4 regions of the Streptomyces rectiviolaceus genome follow, and region 2 is predicted to be linked to each of the others. Evidence: riboswitches for the same ligand, from Rfam matches in the RefSeq annotation. Region 2 holds a riboswitch; each other region holds the start of a gene.
What was found. Region 2 has a riboswitch for cobalamin ahead of ABD378_RS25255 (CbtB domain-containing protein). Riboswitches for the same ligand answer to the same signal wherever they lie in the genome.
Positions count from the first base shown of each region.

Region 1: linked by a shared signal. The riboswitch ahead of ABD378_RS01330 (ABC transporter substrate-binding protein) and the one ahead of ABD378_RS25255 (CbtB domain-containing protein) in region 2 are both predicted to bind cobalamin.
Region 3: linked by a shared signal. The riboswitch ahead of ABD378_RS41255 (ribonucleoside-diphosphate reductase subunit alpha) and the one ahead of ABD378_RS25255 (CbtB domain-containing protein) in region 2 are both predicted to bind cobalamin.
Region 4: linked by a shared signal. The riboswitch ahead of ABD378_RS24505 (energy-coupling factor ABC transporter permease) and the one ahead of ABD378_RS25255 (CbtB domain-containing protein) in region 2 are both predicted to bind cobalamin.

Region 1 covers NZ_BAAAUG010000009.1:138,741-142,944, forward strand. Annotated here, with positions in the region: gene ABD378_RS01315 (HAD family hydrolase) at 1-806, opposite strand, end outside; gene ABD378_RS01320 (helix-turn-helix domain-containing protein) at 1,002-1,868, shown strand; gene ABD378_RS01325 (VOC family protein) at 1,874-2,323, shown strand; cobalamin riboswitch at 2,331-2,516, shown strand; gene ABD378_RS01330 (ABC transporter substrate-binding protein) at 2,583-3,653, shown strand; gene ABD378_RS01335 (FecCD family ABC transporter permease) at 3,650-4,204, shown strand, end outside.
Region 2 covers NZ_BAAAUG010000090.1:47,943-52,146, forward strand. Annotated here, with positions in the region: gene ABD378_RS25235 (HAD-IIA family hydrolase) at 1-131, shown strand, start outside; gene ABD378_RS25240 (hypothetical protein) at 209-748, shown strand; gene ABD378_RS25245 (class F sortase) at 764-1,441, shown strand; gene ABD378_RS25250 (CbtA family protein) at 1,422-2,219, opposite strand; gene ABD378_RS25255 (CbtB domain-containing protein) at 2,246-2,467, opposite strand; cobalamin riboswitch at 2,502-2,621, opposite strand; gene ABD378_RS25260 (ANTAR domain-containing protein) at 2,978-3,733, opposite strand; gene ABD378_RS25265 (glycoside hydrolase family 6 protein) at 3,895-4,204, shown strand, end outside.
Region 3 covers NZ_BAAAUG010000208.1:47,192-51,395, reverse strand. Annotated here, with positions in the region: gene ABD378_RS41255 (ribonucleoside-diphosphate reductase subunit alpha) at 1-1,545, opposite strand, end outside; cobalamin riboswitch at 1,686-1,809, opposite strand; gene ABD378_RS41250 (hypothetical protein) at 1,910-2,641, shown strand; gene mctP (monocarboxylate uptake permease MctP) at 2,729-4,204, opposite strand, start outside.
Region 4 covers NZ_BAAAUG010000086.1:38,111-42,314, forward strand. Annotated here, with positions in the region: gene aceA (isocitrate lyase) at 1-389, opposite strand, end outside; gene ABD378_RS24500 (short-chain fatty acyl-CoA regulator family protein) at 657-2,069, shown strand; cobalamin riboswitch at 2,141-2,337, shown strand; gene ABD378_RS24505 (energy-coupling factor ABC transporter permease) at 2,368-3,102, shown strand; gene ABD378_RS24510 (energy-coupling factor ABC transporter substrate-binding protein) at 3,102-3,476, shown strand; gene cbiQ (cobalt ECF transporter T component CbiQ) at 3,483-4,204, shown strand, end outside.

The DNA.
Region 1 (4,204 bases), on a different contig from region 2:
TCGAAGCGGCCCTCCGCGATCTCCTTGCGGGAGCTGGTGACCTCGCCGGTCTTGCGGTCCTTGAGCTGCAGGCCGACGCCGATGACGTTCTCGGGCTTCACGTTGTAGCCGTACTTGGGGTCGGAAAGGACCATCCGCACCAGGTCCTCGCTGGCCGCGCTGACGACGTACACCTCGATGCCGTGCTTGCGCAGCGACTTGTAGAGCTCCTGCATGCCGGTGAAGAACTCGGGCGCCTCGACCTCGGTCTTCGTCAGCTTCCCGTCCTCGTAGTACTCGGCGGGGATGGGCTTGTCGTACGCCAGGAGCTCGTCGACGTACCCCTTGAGCTCCTTCAGCGTGAAGCCGGAGAAGATCTGCGCGGCCCACGGGTAGCAGACCTGGTCGTCGACCTCGCAGAGCCGGTTGTAGTAGCTGTAGAGGCTCTCCTTGTGCTTCGCCGTGTCCTTGAAGGGGATGATCTTCAGCGACGGGTCCATCGACTTGCGGGTCAGCACTCCCTTCATCTCCAGGAAGGGCAGGAGGGACTCCTCCAGGTCGTTGCGGTACGTCGTGTTGTCCGCGTCGAAGACCGCGTACGCGCCCTTGTGGCCGTTCTTCGCGATGACCTTGCCCAGCTTCGTCGCGACAGGCTTGGGCCAGTGCTTCAGCTCGGCCGCGGTCTTCGCCGACTTCGCGCTCTTCGCGGAGTCGTCCGCGGCCGTCGCGTCCGTGCTCGGCCAGAGCGCCGTCCCCGCGAGGACGGCCGCGGTGAGCGCGCCCGCCGTGCCGAGTACGGCCAGCTTGCTCTTTGCCTTTACTGCCATGATTTTGTGCCCCCTGAGAGCGGTCTGCGCCCCGTCCGGAGCGGCGGGTCATCGTACGAGGTAGGGCGGCGGATTCCCATGATCGACATCACCGGACGGAACGGGCATGGGACGCCCGTGCGCGGGTAGGCACAGCGGACGTCCGGCAGACTTACGGGCCTGCTTCGGAGCCCCGCCCATCGCATACTGGAAGGCATGGAGACCGTCTCCCGCGAGTTCGTGCGGGCCGCTCCGCGGCTCGACGGCATGGTGGTGTCCGTCGTCGGCTACCGCACGGCGGGGGAGCACCCAGGCCTGCACCGCGGCCTGCCGTCCCCGTATCTGACGCTGATCTTCTCCCTTGACGGCCCCGTCGTCAGCGGCCTCAGCCCCGAGCAGGCGGGCGGCCCCGACGCCGTCCGCACGGACATCGTCCTGGGCGGCCTGCACCAGTCCCCGGCGTACGTCGTGCGGCCCGAGCACGAGGCGGGCATCCAGCTCGCCGTGCACCCGCTCGCCGCCCGCGCCCTGTTCGGCGTACCGGCGGCGGAACTGGCCGGTGACCTGGTGACGCCGGGCGCGGATGTGATGGGGCGCCGCGCCGCCGACCTACGGGAGCTGCTGTGCGAGCAGGGCGGCTGGGAGGAGCGGTTCGCCTCCCTGTCGGCCTACTTGAGGCAGCGCGCGGCCGACGACGAAGCGGCCGGGGCCGTACGGCCCGAGGTCGCCGAGGCCTGGGCCTGGCTGGCCCGGCACCGGGGCGTCGGCACCCTGCGCGGCCTCTCCCGGCACGTCGCGCTCAGCGAACGCCGTCTCACCACGCTCTTCCGCGCCGAGACCGGCCTGAGCCCCAAGCAGGCGGGCCGCCTGATGCGCTTCCAGCGCGCACGCAACGCCGTCGTACGCCCCGTCGCGGCGGGCGGCGCCCCCGACCTGGCCCGCGTCGCCGCCGACTGCGGCTACTACGACCACTCCCACCTGGTGCGGGACTTCCGGCAGTACACGGGGGTGAGCCCCAGCGGCTGGCTGGCCGAAGAGTGCCGGAATATCCAAGCCGGGAGCTATGGCGGGGGCGAAGAGTAGGACCCATGAACACCACCGAGAAGCAGCAGCAGTCCCAGTCCACCTCCGCCGGGCGCGCCCCCGATGTCTGGCCGACGCTCCAGGCCCACGACGCCCCCGCCCTGATCGACTTCCTGGTCGGCACGGTCGGCTTCCTGCGCACCGCCGTCTACGAGGACGGCGACCGCGTGGCCCACGCCGAGCTCGACTGGCCCGAGGGCGGCGCGGTCATGCTCGGCTCGTACGACGAGAAGTCCCAGGACTGGTGCCTGAAGCCGGGCACCTTCGGTGCGTACGTCGTCACCGACCACGTGGACGACCTCTACCAGCGGCTCAGCGCTGCCGGGGTCGAGATCACGCGCGAGATCGAGGACCAGCCGTACGGCAGCAGGGAGTTCGGGATCGCCGACCCCGAGGGCAACAAGTGGGCGTTCGGCACCTACCGCGGCGCACCTAGGCCCGAGCAGCCGTCCTGACCTGGCGTGGTAGCTTGCGAGCGCCAGTCAACCCACACCAGGGCCAGGGAATCCGGTGCGAATCCGGAACTGACGCGCAGCGGTGAGGGGGAACGGGCGGGGCAACGGCCACTGGGCGTCCACGGACGTCTGGGAAGGCGCCCCGTCCGGTCGATCCCCGAGTCCGAAGACCTGCTGGCACCTTCGCCCGCGCACCGAGCGGCGGAGGTGACGAAGCAGGCCAGGCTCCGCGTATGAGCCGTGAGACTCAAGGGATCGTGTGTCCTCCACAGCCCGTCATGTACGTATTTCCGGCTTTCTCGCGGCAGCCCTGGCCGTCACCCTGAGCGCCTGCGGCTCGTCCGGCGGCTCCGCGGACTCCGGCGGCTCCGGCGACTCCGCGGCCAAGAAGGCCGACGGCTACCCGCTCACCCTCACCTCCTGCGGCAAGAAGACGGAGATCAAGGCGCCGCCGCGGCGGGCGGTCTCCCTCGACCAGGGCTCCACCGAGATCCTGCTCTCCCTCGGCCTCGCCGACCGCATGGCAGGCACCGGCACCTGGACGGACCCGGTCCTCAAGGGCCTGGAGAAGGACAACGCCAAGGTCGACAGGCTCGCCGACCGCTACCCCTCGTTCGAGAAGGTCCTCGCCCAGGAACCGGACTTCGTCACCGCCTCCTTCCTGGCGACGGTCAGCAAGGGCGGCGTCGCCGACCGCGCCAAGTTCGCCGAACTCGGCGTACCCGCCTATGTCTCGCCCTCCGACTGTGCGGGCAAGGACAACAGCGGTGACGGCGACGGCAGCCGCGTCAAGACGCTGACCATGGACACGGTGTACGGCGAGGTGCGGGACCTGGCCAAGGCCTTCGGGGTCGAGAAGCGCGGCGAACGCCTGATCGCCGACCTCAAGGGCCGGGTGGCCAAGGCCACCAAGGCCGTCAAGAACGCAGACGCGTCCGGCACGACGCTCCTCTACTGGTTCGCCAACTCCGACGCGCCCTACATGGCGGGCTGCTGCGGAGCGCCGGGCATCATCACCCGCGAACTGGGCGTGAAGAACGTCTTCGACGACACCCGTGAGGAGTGGCCCCAGATCAACTGGGAGACGGTGGCGGACCGCGACCCGGACGTCCTGGTCATCGGCGACCTCACCCGCAAGTCACAGACGGCCGAGAGCGCGAAGAAGAAGATCGAGTTCCTGGAGTCCAACCCGGTCACCAAGAACCTGATCGCCGTGAAGAAGAAGCGGTACGTGCTGCTGAGCGGCCAGGCCATGAACCCGACGATCCGCACGGTGGACGGCGTGGAGCAAGTCGCGCACGCGCTGCGCGAGTTCGGGCTCGCCAAGTGACGGGAGCCCTCCCGCGCGGTGTCCGTGTCCCGGGCGGTATCCGTGTCCCGGGTGGCATACGGCAGACCCTGTTCTGGACGGCCGGTCTCGCCGCCCTCGCCCTCTCCGTGGCGGTGGCCGTCACCATCGGCCCGGCGAGCATCTCCGTACCGGACGTGTGGTCGGCGGTGGCGGCACACCTCGGCTGGGGCGAGGCGACGCTGACGCCGCTCCGGGACGGCATCGTCTGGAACCTGCGCATGCCGCGCACGCTTCTCGCGGCGGTCTGCGGCGCGGGCCTCGCGGTCTGCGGAACGGTCCTCCAGTCACTCCTGCGCAACCCGCTCGCCGACCCGTTCGTGCTCGGCGTCTCCTCCGGGGCGTCCACGGGCGCGGTCGCGATCGTCGTCCTGGGGGTCGGCGGGGGAGTGGTGTCGATCTCGGCGGGCGCCTTCGTGGGAGCCCTCTGTTCCTTCGCCCTCGTCCTGCTGCTCAGCCACACCCTGGGCGGGAGCGTCGACAGGGTGGTGCTCTCCGGGGTGGCCGCGATGCAGCTCTTCTCCGCGCTCACC
Region 2 (4,204 bases):
CAGGCCTTGAGGCCGGGATGGAGACCTTCCTGGTCCTGACCGGCCTGACCTCCCGCAAGGACATCGACCAGCACCCGTTCCGGCCCTCGAACGTCGTGGACTCCATCGCCGATCTCGTCGACCGGGTCTGACGCGAAGACCACCCGTTTGCCGCACACGGGAGGCGTGGGACGCCGTCGCGCGTGAACCTCGAAACAGGAGGTTCACGATGCGTAGAGGAACACTCACCCTGCGTGGCATAGCCGGGGCGGTTGTCCTCGCCGCGCTTCCCATCGCCGCGGCGACACCCGCGCACGCCCATGACGAGGGCAAAGTGCATGCCACGGTCACCCCTTCCAGCGCCGCGCCCGGGGCCAAGGTGGAGATCAGCGTCTCGGGCTGTGAGGGCACGACCGGGTCCGCCGGGTCCGGGGCGTTCACGGGAGACGCGAAGCTCACCGGCAGGGACGGCGGCAAGTACTCGCTGAACGGCTCCGCCACGCTCCGCGACGGCGTCGAGGGTTCGCACGACGTCACTGTCATCTGCGACGGTCACCCCCACCAGGGCGTGGGCACCGTGCAGATCGTCCCGAACAATCCCGCCCCCGTCTCGCCGGTACGCGCGGGCGGCGGCGGCACCGCGCAGCTTGCCGCGCACGCCCAGGAGGCGGGGCCCGGCACCCGGCACGCGGTGATCGGCCTGGTGCTCGCCGGGGTGGCGGCCGTGGCCGTGGCGTTCCGCAGCGTCCGCCGGCGCCGCTCCGAGTGACGGGCGACGAACGACGTGTCGGGCCATGAGAAGCCGGACGGGCAGCCGGCGGGGCACGGGCGATTCCTCACCGGGGTCGCCTGGGCGCTGGTGCTCGTGGGGCTCTGGCTGTGGGGCAGCGAGATCACCGACGTACGCGGCGGTGTCTCGGAGCCCACGACCGGTGACGTCGCGGCGGTCGGCAGGCCGTTCGCCGTCGAACTCCCGGACGCGCACGAGCCCTTGGGCGCCGCGAAGCCGCAGCGTGTCGATGTCCCCTCGCTGAAGGTGCGGGCGCCGGTGGTCGCCCGCGGACTCGATCAGGACGGCGCCATCGATCCGCCGCCCTTCGAGCAGGCGGGCTCCGTCGGCTGGTACGGCGGCGGCACACGCCCCGGAGCGGCGGGCACCTCCCTGTTCGTGGGCCACGTCGACACCGAGACGCGCCCCGCGGTCTTCTACGACCTCAGCGCGGTGCGCCCGGGCGAGAAGGTCCTTGTGACCCGGGACGACGGCTCGGTCGCGGAGTTCACCGTGGACGACGTCCAGGTCCTCAGCCGGGAACGCTTCGACGCGAAGAAGGCGTACGGCCCCCACGAGGAGGGCCGCGCCGAACTCCGCCTGATCACGTGCGGCGGCACGTTCGACCGGGCGACCAAGACGTACTCGGCGAACGTGGTGGTGTCCGCCTACCTCACCGGGGTGGGGTCGTAGGGGTGGCGCCGAGGCGCGAGGGCACTCCCGCCGCGCTCGCGCCCCCGGCGGCACCCCTGGCGGCCCCTTCCCGGACGGCCCGCAGGCCGAGGCCCCCGAAGACCGCCGCGAACACGGCCCACAGCAGGGCGTGCGAGGCGATCGAGACGACGCGGAAGTCCCACAGGAGCTTCGCGTCGACCGGGACCGGGTCGGGGTTGTCCGGGAGCAGGAAGAGCGAGGCCAGGACGGCGACCGTCGTGAGGACCGCCGCGATCTGCCGCACCGGGACGGGTCTGCCCGCAAGGCGTACGTACACCTGCCAGGTCAGGAACATGCCGAGGACGCCGATCGCCATGGCCGCGAGCCACATCGCCTGGCGGTCGCCCACCGTGCCGGGGTCACCGACGCCCGGCGGGTTCGCCGGGTAGCGCAGACCGGGCACCAGGGAGACGGCGAGGAAGGCCGCTCCCGCGAAGGCCAGGGCACGCGGCCACGGGGCCGAGCCCGGGTCGCGGCGGTGCACCAGGGCGTACGCCACGGCAAAGAGGATGCCGACGGCCAGACCGGCGACGACCGCGGAGACCACCAGTCCCGCGTGCTGGGCCGAGCGCGTGAACAGCTCCTCGTGGTGCTGGACCGACCGCTTCTCCTCGGCGCGGATCGCCCGGTCCATCAGCGGCTCGGCGAGGAGCAGGGAGAAGAGCCCCGCCGCGAGGCCCGCCACGCCTCCCGCGACGAGACCCCGGCCGAGCAGGGGCAGGACCGGCGAGACCGGCGAGGACTGGGGCGTCGGCATGGTGCCGTGTCCGTGTCCGTGCCCGGTCAGTGGCACGGGGCACCGAGGAGATGCCTGCCGTCGTGGGCGAACTCGTGGAGATAGCTGCCGGTCGCCGAGATCAGCGCGCCGTTGTCGATGAAGACCGCGTAGAGCGCGATCAACGCGATGATGACCGCGGCCGACGCGATGAGCCAGTCGCGGGTCGAGGCCGTGGCCGCCTGGGCCGCCGTGCTGTCGGTGCGCGATGCCGCGGAGTGCGATGACATGCCGGAGGGCCTCCTTCCGGGGTTTCCACGCCCCGAAGCAGGAGTACGACGGTTCAGTTCCTGACTTCCGCACGCCGCGCGGGCGTCCGGTCACAGTGGCGGGACCGCCCCGGTATCGCACCGGGTTCCTGTCAACCGTCGCCTCGATGTATGGACTTGTCGTCCCGGAGAGTCCCAGTCGGCATGGACACTGTCAACGTCAATGGAGGCTGTATCCGGACAATCCGGATCCGGACAACCCGGCCCGGTCGGCGGCCCGCTCCCCCCGGAGCCGTCGACCGGGCTGGTCCTCGACCGCGCGCGCACGAGCTGCGGGAGTAACCCGGCGCCGGCGCGGGAGGTTCGATGGCCAACCCCGTTGTGCGGGATGGGCGTTCAGGCCGGGGGCTTGGGCCGTTGTGACGACTCTAGAACGGATGAGCGCTGGAGCCTAGAGGTGGATTGACGCCAAGTCGTGATCCGCTTTCTCTCTGTGATCACCGCAGGTGGTGGCGGCTCTCGGGATGACCTTCAGGAAGGTTCGGACCAACTGCCGCGCAGCGCCGCGTCATCGAGGGAACCCTTGATCACCTCGGTGGCGACCACCTGCATGACCAGCCGTTCTCTACGCGCGTACCGCCTCAGTACGTCAAAGGCCTCGTCCAGGTCGGTCCGCCAGCGTTCGGCGAGTATGCCCTTGGCCTGTTCGATGCGTATACGGCTGGTCAGGGCGCCCTGGAGCTGTGTGGCGAGGGTCCGATACTGCGTGTAGGCGCGGTGGTTGTGCAGACCGACCGCGGCGGCGTCGGCGAGCGCCTGCGCCAGGCGCAACTCGCCGTCGGTGTGCGGGGCCAGGGAGGTCTCGGGCACGAAGACGTTGAGCGCGCCGAGCACGGTCGCGCGCTGTCGCAGCGGAACCGCGTACGTCACCCCGATGCCGTGGCGGCGGGCCAGCGCCGTGAACTCCGGCCAGCGCGCGGCGGGTTCGGGTGCCGCGAGCCGCACCGGCGGCACGGGCAGGCCCGAGCCGAAGCTCTCCACGCAGGGTCCACCACTCTGCTGGGCCCCGAGCAGGGCGAGTGCCAGGTCCTGTGGATGGCCGCCGAGAGAGACGGGGCAGTTGCCGGAGCCGTCGACGATGACCCCGGCGGCGGCAGCGGCCAGCAGCTCCACGCAGTGGCCCGCGACCCGGCCCAGATGGCGTTCCGGATCGAAGTCGTCGTCCAAGGTGTCCGTGGTCTCCACCAGGACTTCGGCCAGCCGTAGTTCAGAGGTGCGATCCTGCATGATCTCCTCCCCATGAGCGCTGCCCCGTCCACTGCGCCTACCCCCGGGCGCCGAGCTGTAACAGCTCACCAACAGGTCTCCGTAGCCGACGGGCGGGCCTCGTGGGCCGGGAGTGCGTATGTCAGGATTGAGAATCGGACAGTGCACCCAAGGGGGAGTGGATGTACCACAAAGGCACCGGCCGCGGTCATCGAATCGCGGCCAGGGGGGTGAAGGCTGCGGCGGCGTTTGCGGGGGCGGCGCTGCTGCTGTCGGGGTGCTCCTCCGATGACGGCTCGGACAACGAGGGGTCGTCGGGGAAGCCGGTCGAACAACAGCCGAAGGGCACCGACCCGTACTGGGTCAACCCGGACGGGAACGCGGCCAAGCAGGTCGCCACGTACGAGAAGGACGGGAAGAAGGACGACGCCGAGCTGATCCGCAAGATCGCCGAACAGCCCGTCGCCGAATGGATCATCCCGGAGAACGCGG
Region 3 (4,204 bases), on a different contig from region 2:
CACCGGACGCCACCTGGCGTTGGAGCGCCCGGCCTGCTCGGTCGGGTAGAAGTTGATGTCGACGACGCGGTCGAGGAACGTGACGGCCGTGCGGACGGTCTCGTCGAGCCGCTCCCAGTCGATGTCACCGGCGGCCGTGTCCACGAAGGCGCCGAGGTTCACCGAACCCAGGTTGCAGACGGCCGTCTCGCCGTCGTCCGTCACCTCCAGGATCTCCGTGCAGAGGTTGGAGGAGTGGACCGTGTGGCCGGGCTCCGCCGTCTGGTTGGCGGTGCGGTTGGCGGCGTCCTTGAAGGTCATCCAGCCGTTGCCGGTCTGTGCCAGGGTGCGCATCATGCGGCCGTAGAGGTCACGGGCGGGGATGGTCTTGCGGGCGAGCCCGGCGGCCTCGGCCTTGCGGTACGCGGCGTCGAACTCGTCGCCCCACAGGTCGACGAGCTCGGGCACGTCGGCGGGCGAGAACAGCGACCAGTCCTGGCTCGCGGCGACCCGGCGCATGAACTCGTCCGGGATCCAGTGCGCGAGGTTGAGGTTGTGCGTGCGCCGCTGGTCCTCACCGGTGTTGTCGCGCAGCTCCAGGAACTCTTCGATGTCGGAGTGCCAGGTCTCCAGGTACACCGCGGCGGCGCCCTTGCGCCTGCCGCCCTGGTTCACGGCGGCGACGGAGGCGTCCAGGGTCTTGAGGAACGGCACGATGCCGTTGGAGTGGCCGTTCGTGCCGCGGATCAGCGAACCGCGGGCGCGGATGCGGGAGTACGAGAGGCCGATGCCGCCCGCGTGCTTGGAGAGGCGCGCGACCTGGTGGTAGCGGTCGTAGATGGAGTCAAGCTCGTCCAGCGGGGAGTCGAGGAGGTAGCAGGAGGACATCTGCGGGTGGCGCGTGCCGGAGTTGAAGAGCGTCGGCGATGACGGCAGGTAGTCCAGGCGGCTCATCAGGCGGTACAGGGCGGCGACTTCGTCCACCGCGCGGACGCTTTCGTCCTCGGCGAGGCCGCTCGCGACGCGCAGCATGAAGTGCTGCGGGGTCTCGATGACCTGCCGGGTGATCGGATGGCGAAGGAGATAGCGGCTGTGCAGGGTGCGCAGGCCGAAGTAACCGAAGCGGAAGTCGGCGCCGTCCTCCAGGGCCGCCTCCACGAGACCGTCGAGGTGCTCCGCATGGTCGGTGACGAACGCTGCCGTACGGTCCGCGATCAGGCCCTCGCGGTGCCCGACGGCGACCGAGTCGGAGAAGGAGCGCACGCCCTGCGACGCGGCCTCGTCACGGATGCTGAGGCTGAGGAGCCTGGCCGCGAGCTGCGAGTAGGTCGGGTCCTCGGAGATGAGCCCCGCGGCGGCCTCGGTCGCCAGCTCCCGCAGCTCCGCCACATCGGCCCTGGCCGAACGGCCGCGCAGCGCGGCGGCCGCGACTCTGCCGGGGTCGGCGTCGGGGAGGTCGGCGGTGAGGTCGGTCAGGGTACGCAGCAGCGCGGTTCCTGGGCCGTCGGCGGTCTGCTGACCGTCGGTGGTCTGCGCTGACGCAGGTTCGGCTGGCGCGATGGTCACGTGGAGCACTCCCTCGCTCGGCTCTGAGCCTTGGGGAGGAGGGGTGAGTGACACACGGGGGCCGCCCCTGGGCAGGGCTGCGCTCCGCGTCCACCAGCCCATTCCACGAGGCCCGGACGTCGTTGGCACCCGGACCGGTCGGAACGGGCGCGCTGTCGACAGGTTTTCGGACTTGCGAGCACGACAAATGCGTACTCATACACCGTTGCGGGACAGTTCCGGACTTGCACCGGATTCCCCTGCGGCGACAGCGAGCACGAGCATACATCTTGTGCTGGCTCTCGGCGGCAACCCCACATCTTGTGTCGGCGTGCGTATCCCCTAGGGTGGCGGCCGAACTGATGGCCGAACAGGGAGAGTCGCTGTGCGGGGACGGGGTGCGGCCTGTGCCGCGGCGCTGGTGATGCTGCTCACCGGGTGCGGGGAGGCCGGTGAGAAGGCGGGGTCGAAGCCTGCGCGGACCCCGAAGCCGACCACGGCGCCCGGTGTCGACGGCGACGCGGATCCCGGGAAGGTCTTCACGGACGCCGAGCTGAAGGCGGCGCTGCTTCCGGCGAAGGCGGTCGGGGCGAAGGCAGAGGCGTCCGAGGCGACCCTGGGGCTGTTCAACCGGCACTTCGGCGGCGGCGACTGGGGCTCCTGCGCACCCGGCAAGGAGGCGCGCGAGGAGCTGTGGCGCATGCGGGGCGCCAGCGCCGAGCACACGGTGCGCCCCCGGCCCGGAGAGGTCGACGAGGGCGATCCCTACGTCTTCGAGCGCCTGGTCTCGATGCCGGCCGCGCGGGCCGAGCGCTACCTCGCGCTGCGACTCCAGCTCAACGAGGTGTGCCCCGCCGCGGCCGTCGACACGGAGGCGGCCCCGGTCACCGAGCACCACGAGGCAGGGAAGCTGCCGGGCCTGGGCGACGAGGCGGTCATCGAGACCACGCGGACCACCGGCGGCGACGAGTACGACGGCACTGCGGAGTACGAGGTCGGGATGCGGGTCGGCGGTGTGCTCGTCATCGTGCGAGGGGGCACCGACAAGGCCCTGACGATCTCCTCGGCCGCCCGGGCGGCACAGCGGGTCCGCACGAAGCTCTACAAGGCCGCGTAGGACTAGTAGGCCTCGTAGGCGACGCGCAAGAGCGCGGGCCGCCGGAGGAATCCGGCGGCCCGCGCTCGTACCGCGTACAGAAGAGGCTCAGTGCCCGCCGGGCGCTCCCACCGTGGCCGGCGGCAGCTCCTCCACGACGCCCGGGTCGCCCGCGTCCGCCGTGTAGTCGCCGGGAGAGGTCTCGTCGATCCCGTCAGGGGCCTTCATGGCGCGCAGGACGAAGGTCATGACCACGGTGACCACCACGTTCAGGACGAACGCCGTGAGGCCGATGTAGCCGATCTCGCCGATGCCGGGGATCTCGTCGGACGAGCCGCCGAAGTGCTTCTGCGTCGGCGACGCGACGCCGTACGCGGCGACGGTTCCGTAGACCATGCCGACCGCCCAGCCCGCGAGCAGCGCCCAGCGGTGGAACCACCGCGTGAACAGGCCGCCGACAAGCGCGGGCATGGTCTGCAGGATCCAGATGCCGCCCAGGAGCTGGAAGTTGATCGCGACCGTCTTGTCCATGGTGAGGACGAAGGCGAGCGCGCCGACCTTCACCAGGAGCGAGACCAGCTTGGAGACCTTCATCTCCTGCGAGGGTGTCGCGTCCGGCTTGAGGAAGTCCTTGTAGATGTTCCTGGTGAAGAGATTCGCGGCCGCGATCGACATGATGGCCGCGGGCACGAGCGCGCCGATGCCGATCGCCGCGAACGCGACGCCGGTGAACCAGTCGGGGAACATCGTCTCGAACAGCTGCGGGATCGCCAGCTGCCCGTTCTCGACCTTCACCCCGGCCGCGATCGCCATGAAGCCGAGCAGCGCGAGCAGGCCCAGCATCAGCGAGTAGAGCGGCAGGATCGTGGTGTTGCGGCGGATCACGTTGCGGCTCTTGGAGGAGAGCGTCGCCGTGATCGAGTGCGGGTACATGAACAGCGCGAGCGCGGAGCCGAGCGCGAGCGTGGCATAGGTCCACTGCCCGGCATGGCCCGGCGCGAGGCCCGCGACGGGCTTGCCCGCCGCCTCGTTGCTCGCTGAGAACTTGTCGTTCGCCGCCTGGAAGATCTCGTCGAAGCCGCCGAGCTTGATCGGGATGTAGATGATCGCGACGGCGATGACGAGGTAGATCAGGCCGTCCTTCACGAACGCGATCAGCGCGGGGGCGCGCAGACCCGACGAGTACGTGTACGCGGCGAGCACCGCGAACGCGATCAGGAGCGGCAGGTCCTTGATGAACCAGTTCGTGTCAGGGCCACCGCCGACGCCCATGACGTCGAGCACGGCCTGGATGCCGACCAACTGGAGTGCGATGTACGGCATCGTGGCGAGGATGCCGGTGACCGCGACGGCCAGTGAGAGCCCCTTGGAGCCGAAGCGCCCGCGCACGAAGTCCGATGTGGTCACGTATCCGTGCTTGTGCGACACGGACCACAGGCGCGGCAGGAAGGTGAAGATCAGCGGGTAGACGAGGATCGTGTACGGCACAGCGAAGAAGCCGGCCGCGCCCGCCGCGTAGATCGCCGCAGGGACCGCCACGAACGTATACGCCGTGTAGAGGTCGCCGCCGAGCAGGAACCACGT
Region 4 (4,204 bases), on a different contig from region 2:
AGCGCGTTGTTGATCCGACGGACCACCTGCGGCACCGAGTTGGCCGGGTAGAGCGACTGGTCGGGGTAGGTGTGCCCGGCCTGGTTGGCGTCGGCGGCCACCTGCCAGCCGGACAGGTAGATCGCCTGAAGACCGGCCTTGACCTGCTGGACCGCCTGGCCGCCGGTCAGTGCGCCGAGCGCGTGGATGTAGTCCTGCTCGTGCAATTGGCGCCACAGCCGCTCGGCCCCGCGCCGGGCGAGCGTGTGTTCCTCGCGGACGCTGCCGGAGAGCCTGACCACGTCATCGGCGGAGTAGGTGCGCTCGATGCCCTTCCACCGGGTGTCGGTCGCCCACCGCTGAGCCAGCTCCTGGGCCGTTGCCGTCGTCGTCCCTGCCTGTGATGCCATGACCGTCTCCTGGAGACTCGTAAACTATGCGAACGCCTGGCACTGAGTGCCGAGTGAATCTGGGATGCGGCCCGCCATGCGGAGTACGGCGGGCCGCGGTACGACTCTCGCATCGGCACTCAGTGCCAACAAGCGGGGAAAGATGCCAAGTTCTGCGCATCTTTGCTCGCCGTTCTGCCAATTCTGTTAATGCCGAAATCTTCGTTCGCGTGGCTACCATCGCGAGCAGTGCCGACGAGGGCGATCGTGACCGGACAGGAGCCACGGGTGAGCAAGACATACGCGGGAGCGCGGCTGCGACGGCTGCGGGAGGAGCGCCGCATGAGCCAGGCCGACCTGGCCCGCACCCTGGCCATCTCGCCGAGCTATCTGAACCAGATGGAGCACGACTCCCGGCCGCTGACCGTGCCCGTGCTGCTGCGCCTCACGGAGGCGTTCGGCGTCGACCCGGGCTTCTTCTCCGAGCGCGACACCAGCCGCCTGGTGGCCGATCTGCGGGACGCCCTGACCGGCGAGGTCTCCGCGGGCCGGGTCTCCGCGTCCGACCTCTCGGACCTGGCGTCGCGCATGCCCGCCGTGGCGACGGTCCTGGTGGACCTCGGCCGCCGGAACCAGCACCTGACCGAACAGCTCTCCGAAGCCGCGGACGGGCGGGGGCCGGGAACGGCGGCACAGCCCCGTTCCGCGCACGAGGAGATCCGTGAGTTCTTCTACCGGCGCCAGAACTACCTGCACGAGATCGACCTGGCCGCCGAACAGTTCGCGGCCGAGATCGGCGTACGTCCCGGCGAGGTCGTGCGTGCCCTGTCCGCGCGCCTCGCCGAGCGCCACGGGGTGCGGCTGGCCGCGGACGCCGACCAGCTCCTGCACCACTACGACCCGACGGCCCGGGTCCTGCACCTCTCCAACCGGCTGCGCCCGGGCCAACAGGCCTTCCGGATGGCCACCCAGCTCGCGCTGCTCGAGTACGCGGACGAGGTGTCCGCCCTCGCCTCCCAGGACTTCGACCGGGAGACGGCGGCCTGGCCGCTGGCCCGCATCGGCATCGCCAACTACTTCGCCGCCGCCCTGATCCTGCCCTACCGCCGCTTCCACGCGGCCGCGGAGGAGTTCCGCTACGACATCGAGCGGCTGACCGACCACTTCGGGCTCGGCTACGAGACGATCTGCCACCGCCTCAGCACCCTGCAGCGGCCCCGGCTGCGTGGCGTGCCCTTCTCCTTCGTCCGGGTCGACCGGGCGGGGAACATGTCGAAGCGTCAGTCCGCGACCGCGTTCCACTTCTCCCGCGCGGGCGGCACCTGCCCGCTGTGGAACGTGTACGAGGCGTTCGCCGCCCCCGGCCGCATCCATGTCCAGGTCGCCTCCATGCCGGACGGTCAGCGATTCCTGTGGACCGCCCGTGCGGTCACCCGGCACCGCGGCGGCTGGGGCGAGCCCGGCAAGACCTTCGCCATCGGCCTCGGCTGCGAGATCCGCCACGCGTCACGGCTGGTCTACTCCGACGGCCTCGACCTCGACAGTGCCTCATCCGCCGTGCCCATCGGCATGGGCTGCCGCCTCTGCGAACGCACCGACTGCCCCCAGCGGGCGGTGCCTCCACTGGACCGCCGCCTGGCGATCGACGAGAACAGCAGCACCTTCGTCCCCTACCCCGTGGCCGGGGAGCACACGCGCTGACCAGGGGCGTACGCCCTGGTCGTGTGCGCTCGTGTGTGCCACAGCTGCAGTGGCCCTGCAAGTTGTCAGGAAACTCAGTTGCGCACTAAGGTCGCCACGCCTTGGTGAACGGGAAATCGGTGTGATGCCGGTGCGGCCCTCGCCACTGTGATCGGGAAGTCCGGCTCCAGCCCTCGCGGCAGCCACTGGGTGCACACGCACCCGGGAAGGCGGAGTCCGGTCGGTACGACCCGTCAGCCAGGAGACCGGCCAAGGCGCGTTGTCCATCCACGAGGTGCTGGAGAGGGTCTGCTTAGCCATGCACATAGCCGAGGGTTTCCTGCCGCCGGCGCACGCGATCGCCTGGGGCGTAGCGTCCGCGCCGTTCGTAGTCCACGGAGTCCGCTCCCTGACCCGTGAGGTCAAGGAACACCCGGAGAGCACACTGCTCCTGGGCGCCTCCGGTGCCTTCACTTTTGTCCTTTCCGCACTGAAAATCCCGTCCGTTACGGGCAGTTGCTCACACCCGACGGGCACCGGGCTCGGCGCGATCCTGTTCCGGCCGCCGATCATGACGGTGCTCGGCACCATCACGCTGCTGTTCCAGGCCCTGCTGCTCGCCCACGGCGGGCTCACCACGCTGGGCGCGAACGTCTTCTCCATGGCGATCATCGGGCCATGGGCCGGATACGCCGTCTACCGGCTCCTGAAGCGGTACGACGTGCCGCTCATGGTCGCCGTGTTCTTCGGTGCGTTCGTCGCCGACCTGTCCACGTACTGCGTCACCAGCGTCCAGCTCGCCCTGGCGTTCCCCGACCCGAGCAGCGGATTCATCGGCGCCCTGGGCAAGTTCGGCGGCATCTTCGCCGTCACGCAGATCCCCCTCGCGGTCAGCGAGGGACTGCTCACCGTCATCGTGATGCGGCTGCTCGTGCAGTCCAGCAAGGGCGAGCTCACGCGGCTCGGCGTGCTGCTCCAGGGCAAGCAGTCGGCCGCGAAGACGGACAGGGACGCCAAGACGGACGCCAAGACGGAGACGGGGGCCGGCGCCTGATGAGCAGGAACGCGAAGATCAACACTCTGCTCCTCCTCATCGTCGCCGCGCTCGCGGTGCTGCCGTTGGCCCTCGGCCTCGGCGACGACGAGAAGGAGCCGTTCACCGGGTCCGACGCCCAGGCCGAGACCGCGATCACGGAGATCAAGCCGGATTACGAGCCGTGGTTCTCGCCGCTGTACGAGCCCCCTTCCGGCGAGGTCGAGTCGGCGCTCTTCGCCCTGCAGGCGGCACTGGGAGCGGGCGTCCTCGCGTACTACTTCGGTCTGCGCAAGGGACGCCGTCAGGGCGCGGAGATCGCACGGGCCGAGGACGCACCCGCGGAGCAGCACTCCGACGTGGAGGGCCCCCGGCCCGAGACCGAGCAGGTCTGACCCCGCGTGCTGCCCATCGACGCGGCGGCGCACAGCAGTCGCTGGCGCCGCCGCCACCCCGTGGACAAGGCCGTGCTCGGGCTCGGCCTCACTGTCCTGGCCGTCTCCCTGCCGCCCTGGCCGGGCGCCGCCCTGGTGCTGATCGCCGCGCTCGCCGTGCTGCTCGGACCCGCGGGGGTGCCGCCGCGCAAACTGTGGCGCGCCTACCGCGTACCGCTCGGCTTCTGCGTCACCGGCGCCCTGACCCTGATCGTCCAACTCGGCGGACCCGAAGGGTTCGTCACGCTCGCCGACGGCGGACCCACGCGGGCGGGCGGCCTGCTCCTGCGCACCTCGGCGGCCTCGCTCGGCGTCCTCCTTTTCGCCTTCACGACACCGATGTCGGATCTGCTGCCCCGCCTGGTGAAGGCGGGCGTTCCGGCGCCGGTCGTGGACGTGGCGCTCGTCATGTACCGGATGAGCTTCCTGCTCCTGGACTCCATGAGCAGGATCCGGCAGGCGCAGGCCGCGCGGCTCGGCCACACCACCCGGGCCGCCACCTGGCGCTCCCTCGGCGGTCTTGGCGCCACCGCGTTCGTGCGCGCCTTCGACCGGGCGACCCGGCTGCAGGCCGGGCTCGCCGGACGCGGCTACGACGGAACCCTGCGGGTGCTCGTGCCCGACGCCCGGATCTCCCGGAGCTTCGTCGCCATGAGCGCCGTACTCCTCACGGGCCTGGCGGCCCTCAC